Regions from separate parts of the Nesiotobacter zosterae genome, predicted to be linked through region 4. Evidence: predicted binding sites of a transcription regulator. Region 4 holds the regulator's gene; each other region holds the start of a gene.

Region 1 (7,204 bases), on a different contig from region 4:
GCGGATCTGACGGACCGCCGTGACCCCATCAATGCCCGGCATATGCAAATCCATGAGCACCGCATCGAAATCGCCACTCAGTGCTGCGTTCACCGCTTCCTCCCCATTGCCGACGAAGTGTGTCTGATGACCCATCTTCTTCAGCAGGGCACCGGTAAGCATGCGGTTGATCTCATTGTCCTCGGCGACAAGAAACCGCAATGCACTTTTGGCCAGTGTAGTCTCAGTGTGGACCAGAGAACGCTCAGGGTCAGCCGCCTCACTAATCTGGTCCATGGCGTCCCCGTTCACCAGTTTATCGGCGACTGTCAATAGCGAGGAGCCACGCACGGGGCGAACCAGATAAGCATCGAAGCCGATTGCCTTTAACTGCGGGAGTTTGTCTCTCTCAGAAGGAGCAACCACCACTATGCACTTGAGTTCTGGTTGGTGCGTTTTGGCGATCTCCAGCCAGCTGGCCATGTTGGCGACAGCCTGTTCGCACACGATCAGCAAGCTGGCTTGAGAAAGGGCATTCCACACATCGCTGGAGTCACCAGAGAGTTCTTGTACCGTGCATCCATGTTGTTGCAGGCATCTTGCAATCAAGGGTGCTTCTGTTGCGCCACTGGAAAGGAGCAAGACCTTGGTGCCCTCCAGCTCTGCCTCTGGCCTTTTGTAGGGCTCCTCAACTGCGGTGACCGGCAGCCGAAGGGTAAAGGTTGCCCCTTTACCCGGTTCTCCCTGCGCCGAGATCGTTCCATCCATCAACTGTGCGAGCCTTTGAGAAATCGCAAGGCCCAGGCCAGTGCCGCCAAACTTGCGCGTGCGGCCATGATCCAGCTGTTCGAACTCATTGAATATGCGGGCAGCTTGTTCTTCACTAAAACCAGGTCCGGTGTCCGAGATGCTGATCTTCAGTGGGATCTGGCCGACTTGAGCTAAGGCCCTTTCATCTTTCTCAACCAGAACGGAAATACCGCCCTTCTCGGTAAATTTGATACCGTTGCCAGCGAGGTTGAGAAGTATCTGGCGTATGCGTGCTTCATCAATTTCCACGATCTCGGGCAGCTCGTGGTCAATGAATGCACCGATTTCCAGCCCCTTGTCTTGGGCTTTGGGCGCAAGAAGCTCCACCACTCCGTCGACGACACTACGCAAGTTCGTTGGCTTTACGTTCAAAGCAAGCTTGTCCGCATCGATCTTGGAGTAGTCCAGCAACTCGTCAATGAGAACCAGCAGGGCCTGACCGGAGGTATCGACGGCATCGACGTATGTCCTCTGCTCCGGGCTGAGCCGGGTGTCACGCAATAGGCCTGCCATCCCCAAAATGCCATTGAGCGGCGTTCGGATTTCATGGCTAACCGTTGCGAGAAAACGCGACTTGGCTTCGTTCGCAATGGCGGCTTGGCTCAACCCTTCACGGAGTTTTTCTTCTGCGCGTCGGCGCTGGGTGACATCTCGAAGGATAGTTTGCAAAACGGGCGCAGCACCACTGCTGTCACTGACCCGAAGATTGAGAACGGAGAACCATCGAGGCCCTTTTTGGGTGTCGATCTCAACCTCGGAAGGCGTCTCGTTCACTGCTGGTGCGTGCGAAGTAAGGCCCCCAGAAAGGGTTGGAAGTTTGAGAAATTCACCGACCCGCGGTTGGTCGCCGGGCTTGAACGCATGGGCCGCTGCCTCATTCACGTAGAGCACACGGCCTTCGCCATCGCGCCGAATGACGATAGCACCCAACGCTTCCAGGACACTCTGGTGCTGGGCGTTCACCTCTTGCAGGGCAGAGCTGTAAACGTCCTCAAGTTCGAGGCCCTCTGGCAGTTCGGAGACTTCACTTTCCACCTGCTGACGGGTCCAATATCGCGCAATTTCATCTGCAGCAGGAAAGCGGCGAAAGACGATCGCCCCTGAGAGAAACGCGATACAAGGTGCCAAAGCAGCAGCTGGCAAGGGTTGAAAGCTAAGGCCCAGTGAGACCGCGAGACCAAGAATACCTGCTACAAGCGAAAGGAGGCGTAGTACGGTTGACGTCTTGGAGGCCGGAGTGGTTGGCACAACCTGTCTGATAGCTTCGAGGGAAGTTGCCCCTTTCAGGTCAGCAGGCTCTTTGTAGGGGCCAGATTCTCGGCTTTCTTGCATCAACTCACACTCTGACAAATTAGCCTGAAAACGGATCAGCTCTGGTTGTAGCGCCAAAGGGTAAAAACAGAGTTTCAAGCAGCAAGCGACATCAACCGATTTTGGCGGTAGCTCAATGCTTCTGCTAGGTGATGATGACCTACATCATCCTTCTGATCCATATCCGCGAGCGTGCGGGCAAGCTTTAGCACCCTGTGAAACCCTCGGGCTGAAAGTTGGAGCTTGGAGGCAGCTTCTGCCATGAGTGCCTCTCCTGCCCCATTTAGGCCTACTGTCTCTTCGATGGTACGTGCACTGGCATGAGCGTTCATGGTGATGGGGAGGCCAAGTTTGGCATAACGCGCCTTCTGCCGTTCTCGGGCCAGCATGACACGCTCTGCCACGCGCGCGGAGCTTTCTGCGCTTGATGCGCCAATCAGATCCAGCGCAGAGACAGCGGGGACTTCAATCTGCAAATCGATACGATCCAGAAAGGGACCGGAAACGCGGGCCTGATAGTCCGCGGCACAACGATCCCCTCGCTTGCATTGGTGGCCCGGTTCACCGGCATGGCCGCATCGGCAAGGGTTCATGGCAGCAATCAACTGCACCCGCGAAGGATAGGTAACGCGGTGGTTGGCGCGTACGATCGTAGCCTCCCCGTTTTCAATGGGTTGGCGAAGACTGTCGAGCACTTGTGGTTGAAATTCTGGCAACTCATCCAGAAAGAGGACACCGTTGTGAGCCAGCGAAATTTCTCCGGGGCGAGCACGCAACCCTCCCCCCACCAGAGAAGCCATGCTCGCAGAATGGTGGGGCGCACGGAAAGGCCGCTGATTGCTGAGCTGCCCATCTGCCAGTTCTCCAGCGATCGAGGCAATCATGGAAACCTCAAGCAGTTCTCGAGGTTCTAGCTTGGGGAGAATGGATGGCAAACGGCTCGCCAGCATGGATTTTCCTGAGCCGGGCGGCCCAACCATAAGCAAATTGTGCCCTCCAGCCGCTGCGATCTCCAATGCACGCTTGGCAGTCTCCTGTCCGCGGATCTCCGAAAGGTCCTTCTGGTCTGGAGGGCTTGGCGAAACACCCGGCGTCGGCGCGCTCAAGACTTGTGTGCCCTTGAAGTGATTTGCCAGCTGTATGAGGGAGTTAGGTGCGAGGATCTTCATATCGCCGCTTGCCCAAGCGGCTTCAGGACCGCACACTGCCGGGCAAATCAGGCCTTTACCCTGCCCGTTTGCAGCCATGGCAGCCGGGAGCGCGCCGTTGACTGCTGTAATGGACCCATCCAGTGCTAGTTCGCCAATAACGAGATAATCGGTTAGTACATCTGACGGCAAAGCGCCCATGGCAACCATCAGCCCTAGGGCAATGGGCAGATCATAGTGAGAACCTTCCTTTGGCAGGTCCGCAGGGGCGAGATTGACGGTCACCCGCTTTGCCGGGAGGGCCAGCCCGGATGCAACGAGCGCAGACCGCACCCGTTCGCGGCTCTCGGCAACGGCCTTGTCTGGCAAGCCAACCAGTGTGAAACAGATGGCGCCGGGACCGATCTGCACTTGCACATCCACATCCACGGCTTGAATGCCTTGAAACGCAACTGTTGTAACTCTGGCGAACATGCCGCTGCCCCCGAAACCAACGCTGTTGACAGGTTAGCTGCATAATTCACCGAGGAACATTCACAGAACTCAGTCCCCGGATACTGCGGGAAATGCAATGCCACTTTGAATTCTCAAGGATAAATTTGCGCTGTGACGATGAATAGACTATTTGTCTTATTATATATGAAATATCCAGATTGAGGCCATGTCGTCACTTGAGTTACTTACGCCGGTTTGCCACGCCATCGCGGCCCTGTTTCCCGGGCAGGTCGAGGTTGTGCTCCACGATTTGAAGTCGCAGCGCATCGCGGTCCTTGTAAACGCCATGTCCCCCCGCAAGCCGGGTGACGATAGTCTGACAGACATTGGTGATTTTCAGGCGAACTTGACTGCGGATGACACAATCGGGCCCTACCTGAAATCAAACTCAGATGGAGCAAAGTTGCGCTCCGTTTCCGCATTGATACGAGATGATACCGGCGCGCCTGCAGCATTGCTGTGCATGAACCTGCGTGTCGATGCGCTGGAAGCGGCCAAGAACTTGCTCGCTCAATTGACCAGCACAGCGCAAGACATAAATGACTCTGCATTCATCAAAAATGACTGGCGCGAGGTAACAAACGCAATCATCGCAGCCACACTGAAAGAGCTAAAAATCTCGTTCAATCAGCTGCGAAGAAGTGAACGCCAAGTCATTGTCAGTCGATTGCTGGCAGCGGATGTCTTTGCTGCACGCGGGTCCGCAGATTTTGTGGCTGAAGCCCTCGGTATCTCACGAGCCAGCCTCTATTCACTCATCAAACAATGCAGAGCAAGTGCGGCTCCCGCCGAGCGTGCCTAGGAGTTTCCCATGACAAGTCCACAGCCAATGCGCGATTTCGAGCTGGAAGTGTTTTTCTCCAAGTGGGAGTTCAAGGCGCGTCATCACATGACCGCTTCCGACATCGAAAGTCTTAGTCTCTCTGACCTGTTGCAAATGGCCGCTCCAGAAGACCGAGAGCGCTTTGACAAGCTTTGGTTGGGGTACACCCAGACTTGGGGGGCGCCGCAGCTGCGAGATGAGATTGCCCAGACTTACAGTGGATTGGCGGCAGAGAATATTCTTTGCCTGGCAGGTGCCGCCGAAGGTCTTTATGCCGTCGCCAAGGTTTTACTGTCAGCAGGCGACCACGTGATTACGACGGTGCCAAACTATCAAAGCGCAGAGACCGTGCCGCTTGCAATCTGCGAGGTGACAGGCGTTCCCATAAAGAAAGCAATGGTGAGAGGTCGCTGGAAGCTCGATCTGGATGAGCTTCGGGCGGCTATCCGGCCCAATACCAAGCTGATTTCACTCAACTTCCCGCAGAACCCGACAGGCATGGTACTGCCCCATGAGGATTTGAAGGAGATCGTCGCCCTGTGCCGCGAACGGGGCATTTGGCTCTTTGTTGATGAAGTTTATCGAGGAGTGGAACTCGATCCCGCAGATCGTCTGCCGCAAGTCGCTCAAATTTATGAGCGCGGTATCTCGCTCAATGTCATGTCCAAAGCCTATGGCATGCCCGGTCTTCGCGTGGGCTGGATTGCCGCGCAAGATCTGGGGCTTCTTGAGAAGGTTGAACACTACAAGCATTACCTCTCCATATGTAACTCCGCCCCTTCTGAAGCGCTGGCGTTGATCGCGCTCAAGTCACGAGATCAGATCCTTGCCAGAAACCATGCGTTGCTAAAGAAAAACGTCGAGGCACTGGAACAGCTTTTTGCCGACTATCCGGGGCTGGTGGAGTGGACACGGCCGCTGGGCGGCTGCGTGGCCTTTCCTCGGTTTCTAGGGCCTGAAGGCGGTGAAGCATTCTGCAGGAAGCTGCTTGAGGTTAGCGGTGTGTTGCTGTTGCCGGGCTCCATATATCGCTCGGAGCTGGGAGATGTGCCTGAAGATCACTTCCGCATAGGCTTTGGCCGTGGTGCTGTCTTTGAGCAGGGGCTTACTGCTATGCGTCAGCATTTTGAGGCGCACTATCCGCAATTCAAGGCGTAGTGGGTGCGGTTGCGCACATCGCCTTAAGACAAAGAAAAAGAGGGGTCGCCCCCTCTTGATTACTTTGGTTCTGAGCGTTCTTTAGCCAGCTCGTTTGGCTTCCAAACGGTCCCAGACCATTCCTGCAACATCGGGGCCGCCGAGCTTTGCAATGGCGCGAATGCCCGTTGGTGCGGTCACGTTGATCTCGGTAAGGTAGCCGTCAATCACGTCGATGCCGACCAGATACAGCTCATGCTCTCTCAGGACAGGGCCAAGGCGGGCGCAGATTTCGCGTTCGCGATCTGTCAGGTCACTATCCGTTGGTGAACCGCCACGTACCATGTTGGAGCGCAGATCCCCCTCCGCTGGAACGCGGTTCACTGCGCCAGCAAACTCACCATCCACCAACAAGATGCGTTTGTCGCCGTGCTTTACGTTTGGCAGAAACTGCTGAATGACCCATGGCTCGCGGAAGGTTGCGGCAAAGAAGTCATAGAGTGAGCCGTAGTTCAGGTCGTCTTTGGTGACACGGAACACCGCTGCACCGCCATGACCAAAAAGGGGCTTCATGACGATATCGCCATACTCGGCACGGAAAGCGTCAATCTCGTCCTTGTCGTGCGTGATCAGGGTTGGCGGCATCAGATCCGTAAACTGGGTCACGAACAGCTTCTCCGGTGCATTGCGCACCGATACGGGGTTGTTTACCACCAGTGTCTTTGGATGGATCTTCTCAAGAATGTGAGTGGCTGCGATGTAGGACAAGTCAAATGGTGGATCCTGACGCATAAGGACCACATCCATTTCAGAAAGATCAACACGCCTTTTCTCGCCAAACGAAAAGTGGTTGCCAACCTCATCACGCACTTCAACCGGTTCCACTGCACACATCACCTTCTCCCCCCAGAGGGCGAGACGATCAGGAGTGTAGTGGTACAGTTCGTGCCCACGCTTCTGCGCTTCAAGCATCAACGCGAAAGCGCTATCACCTGCAATGTTAATGGACGAAATATGGTCCATCTGAACGGCGACTTTCAGGGCCATGGAAAGCTCCTTATGGGTGGAACCTGCGAGGACTATCGGTTCCTTGGAAATTGCGAGTGGCTTTAGTCAGGCAAGATATGCGGTTGCCAAAAGCGTTTGTCTATGGGGGCGGCTTCACAAAGTTGTATTAGAAGCAGCTTCGGCTTTCAAACAGGTTGTGAATGTGCTGAGGCCACCTGCGGGGCATGATGAGCACGGCATCAAACCTGTACGTCATTTCTGGCGGAATGTCAGAGTGTGAAAGCCAAAGCCGTGCTGCGGCTTCAATACGATGCTGCGCGCGTGGGGTGATGGCACCGATCGCGGCCTCTGCCGTTCGACGTGCCTTTACTTCAACGAAAGCGATGGTTTTTCCGCGCTGGGCGATCAGATCGATCTCGCCCTGCTTCGTCTTGTAGCGCTGCTCAAGAACTCGATAGCCCTTGAGCCGCATGTACCAGCGCGCCAGCGCTTC
Region 2 (7,204 bases), on a different contig from region 4:
GAGCTTCTTCAGCGGTTGAGCTGGCAGAAAAGGCAAGCTCTCCCTGTTTTTCCAATTGCCGCCCATAGCGTTGGATGCGCTTGCCAGATTTGGACGCAAGCGCCTGCTGTAGTGCCTCGAATCCCGCCTCTCCACCTCGTTGAAAGGCGCGGTCCGTCTCTTTGCTGCGCGCGACTTGCCAGCCCTTGGTCTTTGCAACTTCTTTCAGTTGCGCTTGCACGAGGCCTCCATTGCTGTGGAATGGCAGTACCAGCATATTCCAAGGCGAGAGCTGCAACGCGGTTTCAATCACCTGTTCCAGCGCCTCTTTTGGGGCATCAGGTGCCAACAGCAAGGTTCCGAGTGGACCATAGTCGCCTGCAAGGCCCTGCGGCACCTTAAGCAGTGGCAGCGGGCCTTTCATCAGAACTGGCAGCGTGGCCAGTGCGCGGCCACTCCCCGTCTCTCGTGCCATGATCAGCTTCAGGCGGACTTTTGTCATATGACGCTGATAGGCCTTTATGAACGCGGGGCCGAAAAAGGGATTGGGCTCTATGGCTTCTTGCGTCAGCGCGGCCCACTCTGCCTCGACCTCCTGCCAGTTGGTCTGGTCATAGATGGTTACGGTGAGCGCGGATTGCTTCATGAAATCGCAGCCGGGCTGGCAGATTGGGCGAGAAAGAACGGGCGCACGCCGAGGCGTTTGAGCGTTACGCTGTAGACGAGGGCAGCTTCTGTGAAAATAGCGAGGGTTGTCGAGAGCGCTGCGCCCATCAAACCCAGCTGAGGAATGAGAAGGACATTCAAAGCAACGTTCACGGCAAATACAAAAGCATAGATCCATGCGCATCGCATTTGGTTGCCTGACATGATGAGCAGCGCATCTGCCGGTCCAAGGGAGGCGCGCGCAAGGACGCCGAGGATCAGGATGTAGAGCGCTGGCAGGCCCTCTGTGAAGTCTGAGCCGAACAGGCTGAGCAGAAGGGGCGCAACGGGCACCAAAAGAATGCCCAAAAGCAGCGTGGGATAGAATGTCATCTGCGCTGCGGTGCGGGTGTAGGCATGCAGCCCATGGGTATTGCCGCTGTGATAAAGCCGTGAGAGCCGGGCGGCGCTTACCGAGCGTACGGCGTAGAAAACGAAGTGCAGAAGTGCCAGCGTGCGGGATGCCGCGAAATAGATGCCCACCTGATGCGGATCAAGCCAGTAGCCCACCATCAACACATCGGCGCTGGTGATGAGCTGAAAGAACCCATCCACGAGCAACATCGGACCGGAAATCAGCAGCCAGTATTTGAACTCGAACACCTTTGGTGCCTTGGTCACCTTGCTTTTCAGCCGTTTGTGCATCATGAGCGTTTGCAGCGCTGCGACAGCCCAAGCGGAGAAGATAACACTCAGGCAGGCGGTTGTGGCTGTTGCTGCAAAGCCCAAAAACCAGGCTGAGACCATGGCAAGGATGATCAGCAGGGGGCGCCAGATGAAAATCGGCATCATGGCCACCAGTTGCCAATCATAGGCGCGGGCAATGCCCTCCAATACGCGGGAATAAACCGTGATGGGCAGACAAATCGCCATCAGAAGCAATGGCAGCACGAAGTGATTGTCCAGCACGTCTGAGAGTGCCCAGGTCAGCAGCGCGCCAAGCCCTGCGATCAGGGTTGCGCTTGCAAAGCCGACTGTCTTGGCGGTGTAGAGCAATCCGTTCAGTCGGCCGTGGTCTTGGCTGGCCTCGTATTCCGGGATGAAACGCAACACGGAGTTTGAGAACCCGAAGCAGGAGAACAAGCTGAAAATGATCAGCAAGGTCCACACGGTGACGAAAATACCGTATTCGGTGCCGCCGAGGAAACGTGCCAAGAACACCTGCAGTGCATAGGCCAAGGCCGCGCTTGCCACACGAATGAAAAAGACAATCAACGCGCCCCGGTTTGCCGCCGCTTGGTCATCCGTGCCCCATATCGCGCTGTCAACCTTGGCGGCATAGGGCAGCAAGGCATGCAGGCGGTTTGGCAGCATCTTTTCAGCCAGTGGGGCGAGAAGGATTCGCAAGAAGAGCTCCCTGGGATTTGGCGGGTCAAAAGATGTTGGGGTGCAAAGATTAATATTTTAATCAATGAAGCGCTCGATCTGCGCGCCGGGCATGCTGCTCTTTTGCTTCGTGTTTTTGCGTTGCGGCGCTGAATTTTGGTTGCCCATAAAAACTGGGGGTAAATGAGCGCTTGACTCTCGAGTGTTCTCGCGGAATCAATATAAGAACATTACAAGAACAAATAGCGAATACGGCGAGATTCGATGAGCTCTCGAACGGCAGAAATTGAAGTCTTGCGCCGCCGCCTCGCGGTTCTGGAAGGACGCCTCCCTCAGGAATCGCAGATGAGTTTGGCTCCTGCACCCGCCGCCTCGATTATGCAGGAGCCAACTCATACCCCTTCCGGTTCTGAGGTTGAAGGGGCCGCGGGTGTGTGTGTAGCGCCTGCAGGTCAGAGCCGGCACCGTTTGTGTCTGGGCGTTGAAGAGCTGGACCAGCTCTCCGCACAGCATGGTTTCAAGCTGGGTACCTTACATGAATTCACATCAACTGAAGTGCGCCAGAGCGGAGCGCTGACCGGCTTTGTAGCCGCTTTGGCGATCCTGTGTCTGAAGAAGCGCGACGGCATGGTTCTGTGGGTGCTGGATGAGATGGTGCAGCGCGAGGCAGGCCTGCCCAGTGCGCAGGGCTTTTTGCAGTTTGGTCTTGATCCGGCGCGGCTTTTGATTGTTGCCCCGCATCGGGTTGAAGAGGTTTTGTGGGCGCTGGAGGAGGGCAGCCAATGCCGGGCTCTGAGCGTGGTTGTGGGCGAGATGCAAGGGGATTTCAAATCGTTGGACCTGACAGCAACGCGCCGGTTGGCGTTGCGTTCAGAGCGGTCCGGGGTGCCTGTGTTCTTGATGCGGCACAGCGGTCAGGCTGCGGTCAGCGCAGCCATGACCCGCTGGCGGGTGACGCCACTGCGGTCTGAAGCGGTGGGTCTGCGAAACAAGGGAGCATTTGTTCCTGCACGTGCCTTGATGGCGGCACCGTGTTGGCACGTGGAACTGGAAAAGAACCGGGACGGGCGGCTCGGTTCCTGTGAACTGGAGTGGAACCATGCAGAGCAACGGTTTAAACGCATCTCCCGCCCTGAATGCGGGACTTCCCTTGGCACCCCGGCGCCTGAAGCAACGCATCCTGTGTCTATGGTTCCCCGAGCTGGCCACAGACCGCATCTGCCGCAGGGATCGGGGCAGGTCGTGGCGCTCCGGCGACGCGGTTGAACCCCTTGCCGTTTATGGCAAGCGCCGCAATGCGCACCGTCTGATCTGCATTAATGCGCCTGCGCGCAAGGCGGGCATAGCGTTGGGCGAGGGGCTGAGCGATGCCTGTGCCCGTGTCCCTCACTTGCGCACAGAAGAAGAAATTCCCGAAGCAGATGAAGCGCTGCTTGCCGCTCTGGCAGATTGGTGCGATCGCTATACCCCCCTTGTGGCGCTGAGTGGAGATGATGGTCTTCTGCTGGACATTACAGGCTGCGCCCATCTGTTTGAGGGTGAAGAAGCGCTTCTGGAAGATTGTGTGACGCGCCTTTCTGCGCAAGGCTTTACCGTTCGCGCCAGCGTGGCGGACACGGTTGGGGCTGCTTGGGCGTGTGCCCGCGCCAAGGGCGGGGTCATCGCGCCGGGTGGCCAGCGCGACGTTCTGGAGCCTATGTCGCTCTCCCTGCTGCGCCTTGAAGAAAACTGTGTTGCCGCGCTCAACAAGGTCGGCCTGAAACGCATTGTAGATGTGCTGGACCGGCCTCGCGCTCCTCTTGCCAGCCGCTTTGGCGGGGAATTGGTGCGCCGACTCGATCAGGCTCTAGGCCTTGAGGGGGAGCCGATCTCTCCGCGGCTGCACATCCCGGCGCTGGTTGCGGAGCGTCGGTTCTTTGAGCCAATCTCCCGGCAGGAGGATGTGGAGGCCATCATCTTGGCACTTGGCGATCACATCAAGGCTCAACTGGAAGATCGGGGACAAGGCGGCCGTGCGTTTGAAGTGGCGCTTTTCCGCGTTGATGGTGTCGTTAACCGCTTGATGGTGGGCACCAGTGGGCCCATCCGCGAGCCTTCCTTCATTCTGCGTCTTTTCAGGGAGAAGCTGAAGTCTGTTGGCGATGAGCTGGATGCCGGGTTTGGCTATGACCTTGTGCGTCTGAGTGTGCTTGAGGCCCAGTCCTGCACCCCCGGCCAGTTGGACCTAAGCGGAGCGCGAGACGAAGATGAGGATTTGGCGCAGCTGGTAGACCGTCTTGGCGCCCGGCTCGGCATTGCGCGGGTGGCGCGGTTTCTTCCCGGCGACAGCCACATGCCGGAAAAACGTGCAGCGCTGGTGCCAGCTGCTACCGTGCGAGAAGACGCGATCTTTTGGCCGGATGAGCATCTCTTATGGGACAACACATCCCTCGAGCGGCCGTTGCGGTTGCTGGCCCGCCCGGAGCCGGTGGAGGCCGTGGCCATGGTGCCGGAAGGCCCGCCCTTGCGGTTTCGCTGGCGCAAAGCGCTCTACGAGGTTGCCCGATCGGAGGGGCCAGAGCGCATTGCGCCGCCGTGGTGGCAGGGGCCCCAGCCCACGCGGGACTATTTCCGTGTGGAAGACAGCGAAGGGCGGCGTTTCTGGCTGTATCGCGAGGGCCTGTTTGAGCGGGAGGTGCCGAACCCGCGCTGGTTCCTGCAGGGCTTGTTCAGCTAGGTTGGGGAGGCGCGGATGAGTGGACATCTCTTGCGCCAGTCCTTTGTCGAGTTGGGCTGTGCCACAAACTTTTCTTTTCTGCATGGGGCTTCACACCCGGAGGAACTGGCGTTTACCGCTGGCGAACTTGGCATGCCGGCGCTCGGTGTGACGGATCGCAACACTTTGGCTGGCGTGGTGCGCGTGCATACCGCCGCAAAGGAAGCGGGCATTCGCACGCTGGTGGGATGCCGACTTGTTTTTTTGGATGGCACGCCGGACATTCTTGTCTGGCCTACGGATATTGAGGCTTATCAGCGGCTGTCTCGCCTTCTCACCATCGGCAATCGCCGTGCGCCGAAGGGCGAGTGTCATCTGCACCTTGAAGACCTGATGGGGTGGGGTGAGGGGCTTGTCATGGCGCCGGTGCCGCTGGCGCTGCCACGCCAGGCAGATGAAGCTGCGCTTTGCCGCGTGCTGGGGCGTTTGACGGACGCGTTTGGAGCTCGGGTCCGGCTCGCGGCCCGGTTCCTTTATCATGGTAGCGATAGACGTTGGTTGGGGCGTCTTCAGGAAATTGGTGCCCGGCAGGAAGTGGCGCTGCTAGCTACCAATGATGTTCTCTATCACAGGCCGGAGCGCCGCCCCCTTCAGGATGTCATTTCTTGCATTCGCCTTCACAAGACGCTGGAGACCGCAGGCCGCCTGCTGGAAGCCAATGCAGAGCGGCACCTGAAACCCTATGGCCCCATGCTGGACTTGTTTCAGGATTGCCCGAGCGCCGTGTCTGAAAGCCTGCGCGTGGCAGACGAAATCACCTTCTCGCTGGATGAGCTGGCCTACACCTATCCGGATGAAACCTTCGCGTCAGGCTTGCCGCCGCAGGAGGAGCTGTCACGCCTTGCCGAGGAGGGCATGCAGCGGCGCTATCCGGCCGGGGTGCCGGACAAGGTGCGGGCTACGGTGGCGCGCGAGCTGGAGCTGGTGGAGGCGCTGCAATACGCGCCGTACTTCCTGACGGTCTATGACATCGTGCGTTTTGCCCGGTCCCGAGGCATCCTGTGTCAAGGGCGCGGCTCGGCGGCAAATTCGTCGATCTGCTTTTGCCTTGGCATCACGGAGGTGGACCCTGATCGCGCAGATTTGTTGTTTGAGCGGTTCATTTCGCCTGAGCGCAAGGAGCCGCCGGACATTGACGTGGACTTTGAACACGAGCGCCGCGAAGAGGTGATCCAGTACATCTATGAGAAGTACGGGCGGGAACGGGCCGGGCTCGCCGCCACGGTGATTTGCTATCGCTCCCGCTCTGCCTTGCGGGAGGTGGCCAAGGTCTTTGGCTTTTCAGAGGACGCGATGAACGCCCTCAGCGGCACCATCTGGGGACGATCCGACCGGGGTGGCACGCCGGGGCAGATCCGAGATGCCGGACTGGATCCGGAGCAAGCCGTCATGGCACAGGTCTTGAAGCTGGCCCACGAGCTCATCGGCTTTCCTCGCCATCTGTCGCAGCATGTGGGAGGCTTTGTCATCACGCGGGGGCGGCTTGATGATGTGGTGCCTATTCAAAACGCCGCCATGGCAGATCGCACGGTAATCGAATGGGACAAGGATGATCTGGACGCTCTTGGCATTTTGAAGATCGACATTCTGGCACTTGGCATGTTGTCGGCCATTCGCCGAGCGTTGGTCATGCTCAAGGAAGATTATGGCGTCACCCATTCTATCGCCAGCATTCCGGCGGAGGAGAGCCAAGTCTATGACATGATATCGCGGGCTGACACTCTTGGCGTGTTCCAGATCGAGAGCCGGGCACAGATGAGCATGCTGCCGCGCATGAAACCGCGCACCTTCTACGATTTGGTGATTGAGGTCGCCATTGTACGCCCGGGTCCCATTCAGGGCGACATGGTACACCCTTACCTGCGTCGGCGTCAGGGGCTTGAGCAAGTGAATTTCCCCAAGGAAGAGTTGCGCGAGGTGCTGGGCAAAACATTGGGCGTGCCTCTGTTTCAGGAGCAAGCCATGAAGATTGCCATTGTGGCAGCTGGATTTGAGCCTGCGGAGGCGGACCGCTTGCGCCGCGCCATGGCCACGTTCCGCCGGGTTGGGACCATTGGCACCTTCCAGCGCAAGATGGTGGAGGGCATGGTGGCCCGCGGCTATGAAGCGGACTTTGCTGAACGCTGCTTCAAGCAGATTGAAGGGTTTGGGGAATATGGTTTTCCAGAGAGCCATGCGGCCAGCTTTGCGCTGCTGGTTTACGCGTCTGCCTGGATCAAGGCGCGCTATCCGGATGTGTTTTGTGCGGCGCTTCTCAACTCCCAGCCCATGGGCTTTTATGCACCAGCGCAGTTGGTGCGCGATGCCAGAGAGCATGGCGTTGAGGTGCGCGAGGTAGACGTGAACATGTCCGAGTGGGAAACCATTCTGGAACCGGGCAGTCCGGCCCGCAACAAGCTGCATTATCGTCATCGGGAGATGGCTGAGACTGTATACTCA
Region 3 (7,204 bases), 100 kb from region 4:
TTTGAGTGGGCATTGCCAGGTGACGTTCCCCTGATACGGGGTGACATTGGTGATCGAACGCTGTTGGACAAGGTGTTAACCGAGCATTCCATTGAAGGAGTCATACACTTTGCTGGCTCGATCATCGTTCCAGAATCCGTGTCTGATCCGCTCAAGTACTACAAGAACAACACCGCCAACTCCCGCGAGTTGATCGAAGCATGTGTACATCACGGCGTCGGCAAGTTCATCTTCTCCTCGACTGCCGCTGTGTATGGCGACCCGGAAACGGTTCCAGTGGATGAGGACGCCCCACTGCGCCCTCTTTCCCCCTATGGTACGTCAAAGCTCATGACGGAACTCATGTTGAGCGACGTTGCTGCAGCGCACGACTTCCGCTACACAGCTCTGCGCTACTTCAACGTGGCTGGCGCCGATCCCGAGGGACGAACCGGCCAATCAACAAAGAATGCGACCCATTTGATAAAGGTGGCCTCAGAGGCTGCTCTCGGAAAGCGTAGCGAACTCGGCATCTTTGGAACGGATTTTGACACGCCGGATGGAACGGGCGTGCGCGACTACATCCACGTCAGCGATTTGGTTGGCGCCCACTACCTTGCACTGAACCGGCTGCGTGACGGCGGAAACAGCCTCGTAATGAACTGTGGCTACGGCGAAGGCTACTCCGTGCGACAGGTCATCGAAGCTGTGAAAGCCGTTTCTGGTGTTGACTTTAAGGTTGTTGAACAACCACGCCGTCCTGGTGACAGCCCCAAGGTGGTCGCCAAGAATGATCGCGTGCTTAAGGAACTGAGTTGGAAACCAAAGCACAACGACCTGCCTAAGATCGTGGAGCATGCTTTGAACTGGGAAAAGAAGCTCTCTCAGCGCAATGCTGAGGTCTAAGCCCGCCTGAACCGGATCTAGATACAAAAGGCCGCTCTCAAGCGGCCTTTTAAATTTCTACCCGTCGTTGACTACTATCGGGTTGGCACTTCAAAAACCTCAACGCCCAAGCGGAACTGATCACCACGGCTCAAGCCGGTGCGCGTAGCCATACCTGCCTCGAACTCCACAACGTAGCGAACGGGCCCGCGTGATGAGATTACAGACTCAGAAAAGGGCTCTGCATTCTCATGAACGTGGTGTACACGCCAATCATCCGTCAAAAAGATGATGTCCAAGGGCAGAGGCGTGTTCTTCATCCAAAAAAGCTGATCCCGGGTGCGCTCGAAAATGAAAAGCATGCCGTGGTTTTCAGGCAGGCTCTTGCGATACATGAGCCCCTTCCCGCGAGCCTCAGGTGTTTCCGCAAGTTCGACAGTGAACGCGTGGGTTCCCCGCGCAGTCACCAGATCGAGCTCGCGCACTTTCACCTCAGATGCCCATGAAGAGAACAGCGTCGCCCATAGAGCAACCAAAATCCCAAAGCTACCAAGGATAGAACGGATCAAACTCAACTCTTTTCACTTTACGCTGCCAATCAGTTTCGTGCCGCCAAGCTGAAACGGACTGGCCAGAACGACTGGAGTTCTCTTTCGGCCTCTGAAAGAAAAGTTTCCAGTCGCTACAAAGCATCAATGAGAGGCAGGAATATGAATCCCCAGTCCCATCGGACGTACCTCTGCTGCCATCTTGCCCTTTGGGCCATCGCCAAAACGAACCTGAACCTTTTGCCCAGGACGTAGCTCGGTGATGCCATAGCGCCGCAGTGTTTCCATGTGAATGAAAATGTCTTCAGTGCCTTCACCACGGGTCAGGAAGCCGAAGCCCTTTACCCGGTTAAACCACTTCACCTCAGCCTCTACAAAACCACCTTCCGGAACCACCTGCACGTGTGTACGCGATGGAGGAAGCTGTGACGGATGAACAGCTGTGCTTTCGTCCATGGACAAAATGCGCATTGCCTGCAAGCCGCGTGGTCGATTCAGAACTTCACAGACAACACGGGCCCCTTCGTATGCTGTCTGAAATCCATCCCGACGTAAGCAAGTCACATGCAACAGTACATCCGGCAAATCGTTATCTGGTTTTATGAATCCGAAGCCTTTGCCGACGTCGAACCACTTGATCGTTCCGCCAATCTGCAGAACGTCAACTGCTACGTCGTCGCTCACATCTTCAACGAAACCTGTTTCAGGCGTCGTTTTTATAGCCATTTTAATGCCCCGTAGTCGTTGCCGCATCAAGACCAATCAGTCCGTACAGGGAATGCGATCCTGATTGATTCCTCGCCTTCGAGGATATCATTCGCCAACGGCTGCTCCAGATGAAAAATTAAAAAAGCTTAAATGATCCCCTGCTGTTTTGTTCTTTTTCTCACAGTAGGCACAAGATCCAGTAGGTCTTATGGAGTACTGATTACAAGATTAGCACATCCTACACATCCTGAATTGGTGGATAGATCAGGGTAAGTTTGTGGATCACTTCGTATTAACCAGTTTATTCTGCGAAAGTGACTTTAGCGGAAGGTGCTTTCTCATGGTTTTACCCTAAAGGTCACCTGCTTCACTTTAGCATGCATTGATATCCAGCCGCGCTCTTTTATATTCCCAGAGCGTAACAGTATCTCACTCCAAATAAAGGGCTGACTTAATGCGTTACCTACATACGATGGTTCGGGTCAAAGATCTGGACGAGTCCCTCGATTTCTATTGCAACAAGCTCGGCCTTGAAGAAGTACGTCGATCCGAAAGCGAAAAGGGTCGTTTCACTCTTGTCTTCCTGGCTGCGCCCCAAGACAAGGAGACGGCAAGTGAGACCAAAGCACCCTTGCTCGAGCTGACCTACAACTGGGATCCGGAGGAATACACCGGAGGACGTAACTTTGGTCACCTCGCCTACATGGTGGACGATATTTACAAGACATGTGCTGAACTGCAGGGCAAAGGTGTAACCATCAACCGCCCGCCACGTGACGGCTATATGGCCTTTATCAAGTCACCAGATGGCATCTCCATCGAGTTGATCCAGAAGGGTGGGCCCATTGAGCCTCAAGAACCATGGGCATCCATGGCCAACACCGGCACTTGGTAACAGATCCTGATCTGAACGAGAGGGCGCGGCTGATCAGTCGCGCTTTTTCTATGCGAATTATCAACGCCCCTTCCCTAGCAATATCAATATGTTATCTTTTTTTATTTCAAACTGTGGATTTTTGATGGACTGACTATTGCCAGCCAACGGTAATCTGAATATAACCCGCCCCACACAAACGAACGGGGTGCTCCTAACACCCACGGTTCGAACAGAGTGCGCCCATCGTCTAGCGGTTAGGACGCCGCCCTTTCACGGCGGAAACAGGGGTTCGATTCCCCTTGGGCGTGCCACTCTCCTCCTCCAAATTCCCGATTTTTGCTTATCAGATGAATTTCGTGGCGTCGAGCGCGCAGCTCTTCACTTCGTGCTGTGTTCTGGCGAACGAAATAAAAAAGCCCTGCACCCGAAGGTGCAAGGCTTAAAAAGTACTGTTGTGCGAACCCTTAGAACGGAATCTCGTCGTCCATTCCGCCGCCGGGGCCGCCAAAGCCGCCGCCGCCTTGCTGGCCGCCACCCTGGTTTCCACCGCCAAAGCCGCCGCCCTGACTGCCACCCTGGCCTCCGCCAAAGTCACCGCCATAGCCGCTTCCACCACCGCCACCGAAGTCGCCGCCTTGACCGCCGCCAAAGCCACCACCTTGGCCGCCGCCTTCACCGCGACCGTCCAACATGGTCAGCGTGGAGTTGAAGCCCTGCAGCACGATCTCAGTAGAATAGCGGTCCTGACCGCCCTGATCCTGCCACTTGCGAGTTTGAATTTGGCCTTCGATGTAAACCTTGGAGCCCTTGCGCAAGTACTGCTCAGCCACTTTCGCAAGACCTTCATTAAAGACAACAACCCGGTGCCATTCCGTGCGCTCACGGCGTTCACCGGTGCCACGGTCGCGCCAGCTTTCAGAGGTGGCAATGCGTAGGTTCACCACTGGGCGACCATCCTGCATGCGGCGCACTTCTGGATCAGCTCCCAGATTACCTACGAGAATGACCTTGTTGACGCTTCCCGCCATTTAAAACTCCTGCAAGTCTTGGCGAGCGCAAATGCGCCATCGCCATATTCAAAAATCTTTTGCGCAACCTATCTATTCCGAACCAAGGTAGCAAACGGCGAGCTCTTCATAGCCTGTCTTGTCCACACGAGGGGAGGCTGAACACCTGTTGGAGCGCGCAGGGACCGGAGGTTGTTCACACATTGTTCTAAATATAGCCGGGATTGACGCGGCGCGGCAACACCCTTTTCTTTGGTGGCGGTCAATTATAAAGCCTCCAAGAAATCCCTTGAATGCTGTAGTGTGTTCCGTATATGTTCCAGTTAAATTTTTCACCAACGCATCCCTCTAGCCTGCCCCTCGACAAAAACAGACACAGATTGCTATCTGCATGAACCACCAAACCACGCAGGCCGCCATACCCGGGAAGGGCAAATGACTACGAAACCATCGCAAGATACGGCCCTTTCCAAGGCCGCCCACGGCGAAGCGAAGATGATCTCCGTTCGAGGAGCCCGTGAGCACAATCTGAAGAATGTGGATCTGGACCTTCCACGCGACAGTCTGATTGTGATGACGGGCTTGTCCGGGTCGGGCAAATCTTCCCTCGCCTTCGACACCATCTATGCCGAAGGCCAGCGCCGCTACGTGGAGAGCCTGAGCGCCTACGCGCGCCAGTTTCTTGAGATGATGCAAAAGCCCGATGTGGATCAAATTGATGGCCTATCGCCTGCCATCTCCATCGAGCAGAAAACCACCTCGAAGAACCCACGCTCAACAGTTGGTACAGTGACGGAGATCTACGACTATCTCCGTCTCTTGTTCGCCCGTGTTGGTGTTCCCTACTCGCCCGCGACCGGCCTTCCCATTGAAAGTCAGACCGTCAGCCAAATGGTTGATCGGATCATGGGCCTTGAGGAAGGCACGCGCCTCTACTTGCTGGCGCCCATCGTGCGCGGCAGAAAGGGTGAATACCGCAAGGAACTGGCGGAGTTGATGAAGAAGGGTTTTCAGCGTGTCAAGATCGACGGCACCTTCTATGAAATCAGCGAGGCCCCTGCCCTAGACAAGAAATACAAGCACGACATTGATGTGGTTGTAGACCGGATCGTTGTGCGTGAGGATATCGCCGGACGCTTGGCTGACTCACTGGAAACTGCCTTGCAGCTTGCCGAAGGATTGGCAACAGCCGAGTTCGCGGATCAGACCGATGAGAAAGGCGACCCAAAACAACTTGTCTTCTCAGAAAAGTTCGCCTGCCCGGTCTCCGGTTTCACCATTGCCGAAATCGAACCACGTCTTTTTTCGTTCAACAACCCCTTTGGGGCTTGTCCAAAGTGCGATGGCCTTGGAACTCAGCTTGCATTCGAAGCCGATCTTGTTGTTCCGGACCCCAACCTGAGCCTGCGCGGTGGCGCGGTTCTGCCTTGGGCCAAGACGGGGTCCACCTCTCCATACTACACCCAGACGCTGGAAGCACTGTGCCGGCACTATGGTCAGTCCATGACAACCGGCTGGTCCAAACTGCCAGAAGACTTCCGCGCCAAGGTTCTCCATGGAACGGGCAAAGAAAAGATTGAGTTCGTTTACGACGACGGCACGCGCTCGTACAAGACTGCCAAGCCGTTTGAAGGCGTGATTGGCAACATCGAGCGCCGTTGGCGTGAGACGGATTCCCAGTGGGTCCGCGAAGAACTTTCGCGCTTCCAATCTGACCATGCCTGCGACGCCTGCGGCGGCTATCGCCTGAAACCAGAAGCCCTTGCGGTCAAGATCGACGGCAAACACATTGGCGAAATCACTCAGCTCTCAATCAGGCAGGCCTACCATTGGTTTGATGAAATCGATCAAAGGCTCAGCACGAAACAGAACGAGATTGCCTATCGTATCTTGAAGGAGATTCGCGAGCGCCTGAAGTTCCTTAATGATGTGGGCCTGGAATACCTGTCCATGTCCCGATCTTCAGGCACCCTTTCCGGTGGTGAAAGTCAGCGCATCCGTCTGGCATCACAGATCGGCTCTGGCCTGACGGGCGTTCTCTATGTGTTGGATGAACCGTCTATCGGTCTCCACCAGCGCGATAACGCCCGATTGCTGGAAACGTTGAAGCACCTTCGGGACCTTGGCAATACGGTGGTCGTGGTCGAACACGACGAAGACGCCGTACTGACCGCAGACCATGTTGTTGACGTTGGGCCGGGCGCAGGGATTCATGGCGGCCAGGTTGTCTCTCAAGGCTCACCACAGCACATCATGTCCGATCCCGCATCGTTGACTGGACAGTACCTGAGCGGTGCCATGGAAATTCCAATGCCCGCGAAACCGCGCAAGGTGAACAAGAAACGTTCCTTGAAGGTGTTCGGAGCCCGCGGCAATAACTTGAAGAACGTTGACGCGACACTGCCACTTGGCACCTTTACCTGCGTTACGGGGGTATCAGGTGGCGGAAAGTCAACGTTCCTCATCGACACTGTCTACAAGGCTGCAGCGAGACATCTGAACGGTTCGCGCGAAAATCCCGCTCCTCATGACCGTATTGAAGGTTTTGAGCACCTCGATAAGGTTATCGACATCGATCAGTCCCCAATCGGTCGCACCCCGCGCTCCAACCCCGCCACCTACACGGGGGCGTTTACGCCGATCCGTGAGTGGTTTGCAGGGATGCCGGAAGCAAAAACCCGAGGATACGCCCCGGGTCGGTTTTCCTTTAACGTGAAGGGCGGCCGCTGCGAGGCCTGTCAAGGCGACGGTGTCATCAAGATCGAGATGCACTTCTTGCCAGACGTTTATGTGACCTGTGACGTTTGCAAGGGCAAACGGTACAATCGCGAGACCCTTGAAGTGCAGTTCAAAGGCAAGTCTATTGCCGATGTCTTGGACATGACCGTGGAAGAAGCAGCAGAGTTCTTTAGTGCGGTACCGGCTATTCGAGACAAGATGGAAACTCTGGCCCGTGTGGGGCTGGGCTACATCAAGGTTGGCCAGCAAGCGACCACCCTCTCCGGTGGTGAAGCTCAGCGTGTCAAGCTGGCCAAGGAACTCTCTAAACGCTCAACAGGCCGCACGCTGTACATTCTGGATGAACCGACAACCGGATTGCACTTTCATGACGTAGCAAAGCTTCTCGAAGTGCTTCACGAGCTTGTTGAGCAAGGCAATACTGTCCTTGTGATCGAGCACAATCTGGAGGTCATCAAAAC
Region 4 (7,204 bases):
GTTCACGGCTCGGATGGTCTTGATGAGATCACCACCACCGGCGAGACCTTTGTAGCCGAACTTAAAGACGGTGCCATTACCGAGTTCACCATAACCCCAGAGGACGCTGGCCTTCCTTTTGCAAACGCCGCGGACCTTAAGGGCGGTGAGCCGAAGGAAAACGCGGCCGCGCTTCTGGATGTTCTGGACGGCACGAAAAACGCCTACCGGGATATCGTAGTGTTTAATGCAGCAGCTTCACTGATGGTCGCGGACAAGGCCGCCACCTTGAAGGAAGGCGTGGAGTTGGCAGCACAGTCCATCGACACAGGCAGCGCCAAACGCCACCTTGAAAAGCTCGTTGCGATTTCAAACAGCTGATCCAACCCCAAAGGACGCAATTCATGGCCGATATTTTAAAAAAGATCGAAGCCTACAAGCGCGAAGAAATCGCGGCGGCCAAGGCAAAAACCTCGCTTGAGGACCTCAAGGCCATGGCAGCGGACCAGACCGCGCCCCGCGGCTTCCTGAAGGCGCTTGAAGCAAAGAAAGCCGAGGGCAAGTATGGCCTCATTGCCGAGATCAAGAAGGCAAGCCCATCCAAAGGCCTGATCCGCGCAGACTTTGATCCCCCTCTTTTGGCCCAAGCCTATGAGGAAGGTGGCGCAGCCTGCCTTTCGGTCCTAACGGATACGCCCTCTTTCCAGGGCAAACCTGAATACCTGATTGCAGCCCGAAATGTGGTAAGCCTGCCGGTCCTTCGCAAGGACTTCCTCTATGACACCTATCAGGTGCACGAGGCACGGGCATGGGGTGCAGACTGTATCCTGATCATCATGGCCGCTATTGATGATCGTCTTGCCAAGGATCTGGAAGAGACTGCCTTCGACCTCGGCATGGATGTGCTCATCGAGGTTCACAACGAAGAGGAAATGGAACGGGCCCTTGAGCTCAATTCCCGTCTCGTTGGCGTCAATAACCGCAACCTCAAGACCTTCGAGACTGCGCTTGAGACAAGCGAACGTTTGTCCTCCATGGTTCCGGAGGATCGCCTGCTTGTCGGCGAATCTGGCCTGTTCACCCCGGAAGACCTTTCGCGCATGAAACGCAGCGGTATTACCACCTTCCTGATCGGGGAGAGCCTGATGCGTCAAGAAAATGTGACTGCAGCAACGCGTTCTCTCTTGCGCACCTAAGCACAATTACGTTGGAATACCCCTCCTGATTCACCAATGGCTTGAGGGGTATTCATGCCTGAGAAATCCACCACCCTTACTCATCTGAATTCTTCGGGCGAAGCACACATGGTGGACGTCTCCGGAAAGGCCGAGACCTCTCGCACCGCGCGGGCACGGGGGTCTGTGCGCATGAAGCTTGAGACGCTGGAGATGATCCTTTCCGGCAACGCCAAAAAGGGCGATGTGTTGGCCACAGCTCGCATTGCAGGCATCATGGCTGCAAAGCGCACACACGAGCTTATTCCCCTCTGCCACCCCTTGGGCCTGACCAAGATCACCGTAGACATTTCTGAAAACCGCGACCTGCCCGGGCTGGATGTTGAAGTTCTAACCAAGGTCACCGGCCAGACCGGCGTGGAGATGGAAGCTCTCACCGCTGCCTCAATCACCTGCCTCACCATCTATGACATGGCCAAGGCCGCCGATAAGGCCATGGAAATCACAGATATTCGCCTCATCGAAAAAACGGGCGGCAAGTCGGGCGATTACCTGGCAGCAGAGGAGAAAAGCGCATCATGAGCCTCATCGCTGTCGAAGAAGCCCTCGCCCGCCTTTTGCAAGGTATCGACCCCGTTGCGGTTGAAAGCGTTGCCCTTGCAAGCGCAGGGGAACGCATTCTGGCCGAAGACGTGCATGCAACCCGCACCCAGCCGCCATTTTCCGCTTCCGCTATGGATGGGTATGCGGTTGTCAGCAGCGACACAATGAGCCCCGACAAGCCCCTGACTGTGATTGGCGAAGTCGCCGCTGGTTCCTCCTACCAAGGCACCTTGCAGCCGGGCCAAGCATTGCGCATCTTCACCGGTGCGCCGGTGCCTGACGGTGCCACCGCCATTCTCATTCAGGAAAACGCGCGCCGTGAAGGCGATCAGCTGTTTGCCCTGGAACCAACAAGAGAAGGCCAGTTCATTCGCCCAGCAGGCCTTGATTTCAAGCAGGGCGACGCGCTCCTCACCGCCGGAACCAAGCTGGATTTCCGCGCCCTGTCATTAGCCGGAGCCATGAACCACGCCGCCCTTCCCGTCCGCAGCCGCCCACTGGTTGCCATTCTTGCAAACGGCGATGAACTGGTCGAACCTGGCGAGACACCCGGCCCAAACCAGATCATTGCCTCAAACCAAGTGGGCATAGCAGAACTGGTGCGACGATGCGGCGGGCAGCCGCTCATGCTTGGCATTGCCCCGGATGACAGCGCCGACATAGGCAGCCGGGTCGCTCGCGCCATCAAGGAAAAGGCAGATGTGCTGGTCACCCTTGGCGGCGCGTCCGTTGGCGACCATGACCTCATTCAGAGCACTCTTGGGTCAGCGGGTATGGATCTTCAGTTCTGGCGCATTGCCATGCGTCCGGGCAAGCCACTGATGGCCGGCAGCATTGGCCCAATGAGGGTGCTCGGCCTTCCGGGAAACCCAGTTTCCAGCCTTGTGTGCGGCCTCCTGTTCCTGAAGCCGCTCATTGAGGCGCTACTGGCTCAAACCGCCCCAGCTCACAAGGCCGAACAGACACTGCCCCTCGGCGCACCTCTCAAGCCCAATGACATGCGACAGGACTATCTGCGCGCAAGGATCGAGGTCGACAATCAGGGCAACAAGAAGCTGGTGGCCTATGAGCGGCAGGATTCGTTCATGCTCTCTCTTCTTAGCGCATCCGACGCACTCATCGTGCGTCCACCCCATGCACCTGCTGCGGAGATTGGTGAGCAGGTACCTTACTTGCTGTTTTGAGGAATCATGGTTCTTTACGCCTAAATCAGGCCCAAAACCTATTGTTTTTGGGGGTAATAATCCGTCTTTAACGGTTGCAGAACACAATAGGAACAGGTAGTGTAGTGTTCGCGTTTTGTACCGAATTCACACTTATCTGGGCACCACGACGGGGAAGCTGCCAATGCTGACGAAAAAGCAACATGAACTGCTCATGTTCATCCATACGCGATTGCAGGAAGCAGGCGTTCCCCCTTCTTTTGACGAGATGAAGGACGCGCTGGAGCTTCGCTCAAAATCGGGCATCCATCGCCTCATCACCGCACTGGAGGAGCGTGGGTTCATTCGCCGGCTGCCCAACAGGGCGCGAGCGCTTGAAGTGATCAAACTGCCTGAGACCAGCGGCTATGCCTTAGGCGCGCAGCCCCGCTCCAAGGGCTTTGCCCCCGAGGTGATTGAAGGGTCTCTTGGCAAGAACACTGAGGAGAAGGCTCCACAAGCCGCCACACCAGTTCCTGCCGTTTCTTCCCCATCTGCTGCAACTGCGGGCGCCATGGTAGATGTGCCGGTTATGGGCCGCATTGCCGCTGGTGTACCAATTGAAGCGATTCAGACCCACAGTCATACCATCACCATGCCCGCAGACATGCTCGGCCGGGGTGATCACTATGCCCTTGAAGTGCGCGGTGATTCCATGATTGAGGTCGGGATTCTGGACGGTGACACCGTACTCATCAAACGCGGCGATACGGCCGAAACCGGCGATATCGTTGTCGCGCTTGTTGACGATGAAGAAGCCACGTTGAAGCGTCTGCGTAAAAAGGGCGGCACGATTGCACTGGAAGCTGCAAACCCTGCCTATGAGACCCGCATTTTCGGCCCCGACCGTGTGCGCATTCAGGGCAAGCTTGTCTCCCTATTCCGCAGCTACTAAGCCGCGCGCCCAGTTTTCAACGGCGGGCTGGAAGGCCCGTCGGTACGTTCCATAGGCCGCAACAACCCGCGCAATTTTCAAGCCATCTGGAGTGGGTTTCAGCCATATCGCATGGCTTCCTCGCTCAGTCAGCTGAGCTACATCCAGAACCAGCGGGGCGCGGCAATCCTCAGGAGCCTGCAATTGCGTCACCACCACATCTGCAAGGGCACAGTCTCTGGATAGCCCAGAAAGCTCCTTGGTCACTGCAATACGTATGAACTGGCCCTTGCCTGCGCCTTGATCAGGTGGCTTTTCAAGCCCGGCAATATAAACGCACCCAACTGCATCACAGGTACGGTCATCCCGTAGCGCCCGGTGATCTGAAAAGCTCCGTTTTTCGACCCCGAAGGCCTGCAGGAAGGAAGACGCAACAAATCCTTCCCGAGTTGCAGATACCCTAGGTTCTCCATTTACATTGAAGAATGCAATGGTTCGGCCATTGTCCGAGATCAAGAGATGTGGTGGTTCATAGGCGGCAAAAGCGACCGCTGACAAGCTGAGCGGCAGCAAAAAAAGCAGCTTGAACCTTCCCGGCAGCAGAGCAAACACAAGCACGGAACCCACCATCAAAAACGTGCCCAGCCAGCTCACCAAGCCGATAACGCCCATGTCGCCGGAAAGTTCGTGGACCCAATGGGCCACCTGCAAGATGAGATTGAGGCTCATCCCCATGCCCCAGAAAAACGGCGCTTCCGCACCAAGTGGCATAAACATCAAGCCCAAGATACCAAGAGGCATGGCAACGAAGCTGAAGACCGGCATGGCCAGCAAGTTGGCCACAAGCCCATAGGGCGCAATTTTCTGGAAATGGAATGCCGCGATTGGCCCGATGGCGAACTCGGCAATCAGTGAGGTCGCCCCGCAGGCCAGAAGCCACAGAACAGGCCCCCGTACCAAGGCACCCATTCGGGATTGGCGCTTGCCGCGCCGTTGGTTGCGCCCAACCTCTCGCCAAGCGCCATAGACGGCGATCAGCGCAGCAACTGCAGCAAAAGACATCTGAAAGCCCGGCTGCAACAGGTTTCCAGGTGCAATCATCAAGACAATCAGCGCAGCAAATCCGAGCGTTCTTAGGCTCAGCCCTCTCCGCCCCAGCAAGCTGGCCACAATCACGATGAGAACCATGATGTAGGCCCGCTGAGTGGCCACTGAAGCTCCGGAGAGGACAAGATAAAAACTGGCAAACCCCAATGCGCCAAACGCCGCAATGTGTGATATCTGGCCGGACAAGGCAACGCGGGAAAAAAACGCCAATCCATGCCGAATGGCAAAATATACAAGTGCGCTCACCAAGCTCATGTGCAGCCCGGAAATGGCAAGCAAGTGCGCAAGGCCCGCCATTCGCAGCGCCTCGCGATCTTCCTCTGGCAAGAAACCTCTATCGCCAACCAAAAGGGCAACAGCAAGCCCCCCCTCAGCGCTTGGCCCTAAGTGGTGGAGGATGCGATCTGCAACACCCTGCCGCAACACGGGCACACCATTAAAACCCGAAGAAGGCGCATTGGCAGAAACAACCGTGACTTTCGACAGCGCATACCCGGAGGTCTGCAGCCCCTTGAAAAAGGCATTCCACGCGTAATCGTAGCCGCCGGGATACACCGCGCCAGAGAGCGGCATCAGCCGTGCCCGCAACTCAACCACATCCCCATGGGCAAGGTCAGGCACCGCGCCACGCACAGATATCCGTCCCCACCGTGGCATTTCATCTGGGGACAGGTTTGACACCTCCAGGAACTGGAGGGTCAGCCGTGTTCGCCCATCCTCGACTTTCTCGACCTCGCCAACGTGCGCTGTAACCTTTGCTGTGATTTGTCGGTCAAGCTGAGGCCCAACGAGGTACGCGACGTGAAGCTGCGAGGCACTAACACCTGCAAAAAAGATCAATACCATTCCAGAGACAAGCCCCGTCCGCCGGGCCCGGCGTTCATTAACGAATGCCGCTCCTGCCCCCAAACAGCACAGGATGAGCGCCCAGAGCTGGGGATCAAAAGGAATTGAAAAGTAGAACCAGATCCCAGCCGCGAAAAAAGTAGCGGCCCACAACGGTGCAACACCGCGCTGCAAGTCTTCATGAAGCGCCTTGGCAAACGCCGCAGCCCCCCAGTAACGCGGCGCAAAATAGCCCCGCCAGTTCCGCCCCTTCGCCGAGCCTGGTCTCTTTTTTTGTCCAAGCCCTTCCAGTTCAGTGTCTAGCCTGAAAGCCACGGCAAAGCGGCCGGCAGAGGCACTACGCCTCCCGGACTGCTCAGCAACATTTGAGGCGTCGTACACTTCCCTGTCAGTGTTCACCGTCAATCCGCGTCTAACTGGAATACAGCCCTTGGGTGCTCGGACACGGTATGGTACACAGCGCGCAACACTGCGGCTCCCGCCGCATTTGCTTGGCTAAACTCGAGAGACTGAAAAATCACAAAATGACTGAGAGCATCGTCACGCGTTTTGCGCCCTCTCCAACGGGATACCTCCACATTGGCGGCGCCCGCACCGCTTTGTTTAACTGGCTCTATGCGAAGGGCCACGGTGGCAAGATGCTGCTGCGCATCGAAGACACCGACCGCGCACGCTCGACGGATGAAGCCGTCAACGCCCTGCTCGACGGTCTCAGCTGGATGGGCATCGACTGGGAAGGAGATCCGATCTCCCAGTTCGCACGAGCAGACCGCCACCGGGAAGTTGCCGAACAGATGGTAGCAGAAGGCAAGGCTTATTACTGCTATGCCACGCAAGAAGAGCTGACGGAGATGCGCGAAAAAGCGCGCGCAGAAGGCCGCCCGCCGCGGTATGACGGCCGCTGGCGTGACCGTGACCCTTCCGAAGCTCCTGAAGGAGTGGCTCCTGCTGTTCGTCTCAAGGCCCCTCTGGATGGCGAAACCATCATCAACGACAAGGTCCAGGGAACCATTTCCTTCCCAAACAAGGATCTGGATGATCTGGTTCTGCTCCGCTCCGACGGCACACCGACTTATATGCTGGCTGTGGTGGTTGACGATCATGACATGGGCGTCACCCACATCGTGCGCGGCGATGACCATCTCACCAACGCCGCCCGGCAAGCATTGATTTACAGCGCAATGGGCTGGGACGTGCCGGTGATGGCGCATATCCCGCTGATCCATGGCCCAGATGGTGCAAAGCTGTCCAAGCGCCACGGCGCACTGGGCGCTGAGGCCTACCGCGCCATGGGCTACCTTCCTGCGGCCATGCGCAACTATCTGGCCCGCCTTGGGTGGAGTCATGGGGATGAAGAAATCTTCTCCACCGATCAGATGATCGAGTGGTTTGATTTTGATGCCATCGGCAAGTCCCCA

The links. The regulator LexA, encoded in region 4, represses DNA repair genes until DNA is damaged. The targets are predictions, from matches to a motif close to TGTTCNNNNTGTGTTCNG.
Region 1: the regulator LexA is predicted to act here: its motif matches at 3,775-3,792, upstream of Q3Y58_RS15970 (YifB family Mg chelatase-like AAA ATPase).
Region 2: the regulator LexA is predicted to act here: its motif matches at 2,234-2,251, upstream of Q3Y58_RS15280 (ImuA family protein).
Region 3: the regulator LexA is predicted to act here: its motif matches at 4,198-4,215, upstream of ssb (single-stranded DNA-binding protein).

Annotation. Positions count from the first base shown of each region.
Region 1 covers NZ_JAWXVZ010000011.1:30,165-37,368, reverse strand. The annotation lists gene Q3Y58_RS15975 (response regulator) at 1-2,121, opposite strand, end outside; gene Q3Y58_RS15970 (YifB family Mg chelatase-like AAA ATPase) at 2,196-3,722, opposite strand; gene Q3Y58_RS15965 (helix-turn-helix transcriptional regulator) at 3,910-4,545, shown strand; gene Q3Y58_RS15960 (aminotransferase class I/II-fold pyridoxal phosphate-dependent enzyme) at 4,555-5,724, shown strand; gene gshB (glutathione synthase) at 5,806-6,750, opposite strand; gene Q3Y58_RS15950 (YraN family protein) at 6,878-7,204, opposite strand, start outside.
Region 2 covers NZ_JAWXVZ010000010.1:82,354-89,557, reverse strand. The annotation lists gene Q3Y58_RS15290 (GNAT family N-acetyltransferase) at 1-625, opposite strand, end outside; gene Q3Y58_RS15285 (lipopolysaccharide biosynthesis protein) at 622-2,031, opposite strand; gene Q3Y58_RS15280 (ImuA family protein) at 2,275-3,276, shown strand; gene Q3Y58_RS15275 (Y-family DNA polymerase) at 3,161-4,726, shown strand; gene Q3Y58_RS15270 (error-prone DNA polymerase) at 4,742-7,204, shown strand, end outside.
Region 3 covers NZ_JAWXVZ010000002.1:370,752-377,955, reverse strand. The annotation lists gene galE (UDP-glucose 4-epimerase GalE) at 1-885, shown strand, start outside; gene Q3Y58_RS04640 (DUF192 domain-containing protein) at 960-1,433, opposite strand; gene Q3Y58_RS04635 (cold-shock protein) at 1,557-2,138, opposite strand; gene gloA (lactoylglutathione lyase) at 2,575-3,015, shown strand; tRNA gene Q3Y58_RS04625 (tRNA-Glu) at 3,234-3,308, shown strand; gene ssb (single-stranded DNA-binding protein) at 3,462-4,025, opposite strand; gene uvrA (excinuclease ABC subunit UvrA) at 4,440-7,204, shown strand, end outside.
Region 4 covers NZ_JAWXVZ010000002.1:265,779-272,982, reverse strand. The annotation lists gene trpD (anthranilate phosphoribosyltransferase) at 1-360, shown strand, start outside; gene trpC (indole-3-glycerol phosphate synthase TrpC) at 384-1,175, shown strand; gene moaC (cyclic pyranopterin monophosphate synthase MoaC) at 1,230-1,736, shown strand; gene Q3Y58_RS04170 (molybdopterin molybdotransferase MoeA) at 1,733-2,941, shown strand; gene lexA (transcriptional repressor LexA) at 3,105-3,854, shown strand; gene Q3Y58_RS04160 (ComEC/Rec2 family competence protein) at 3,837-6,185, opposite strand; gene gltX (glutamate--tRNA ligase) at 6,311-7,204, shown strand, end outside.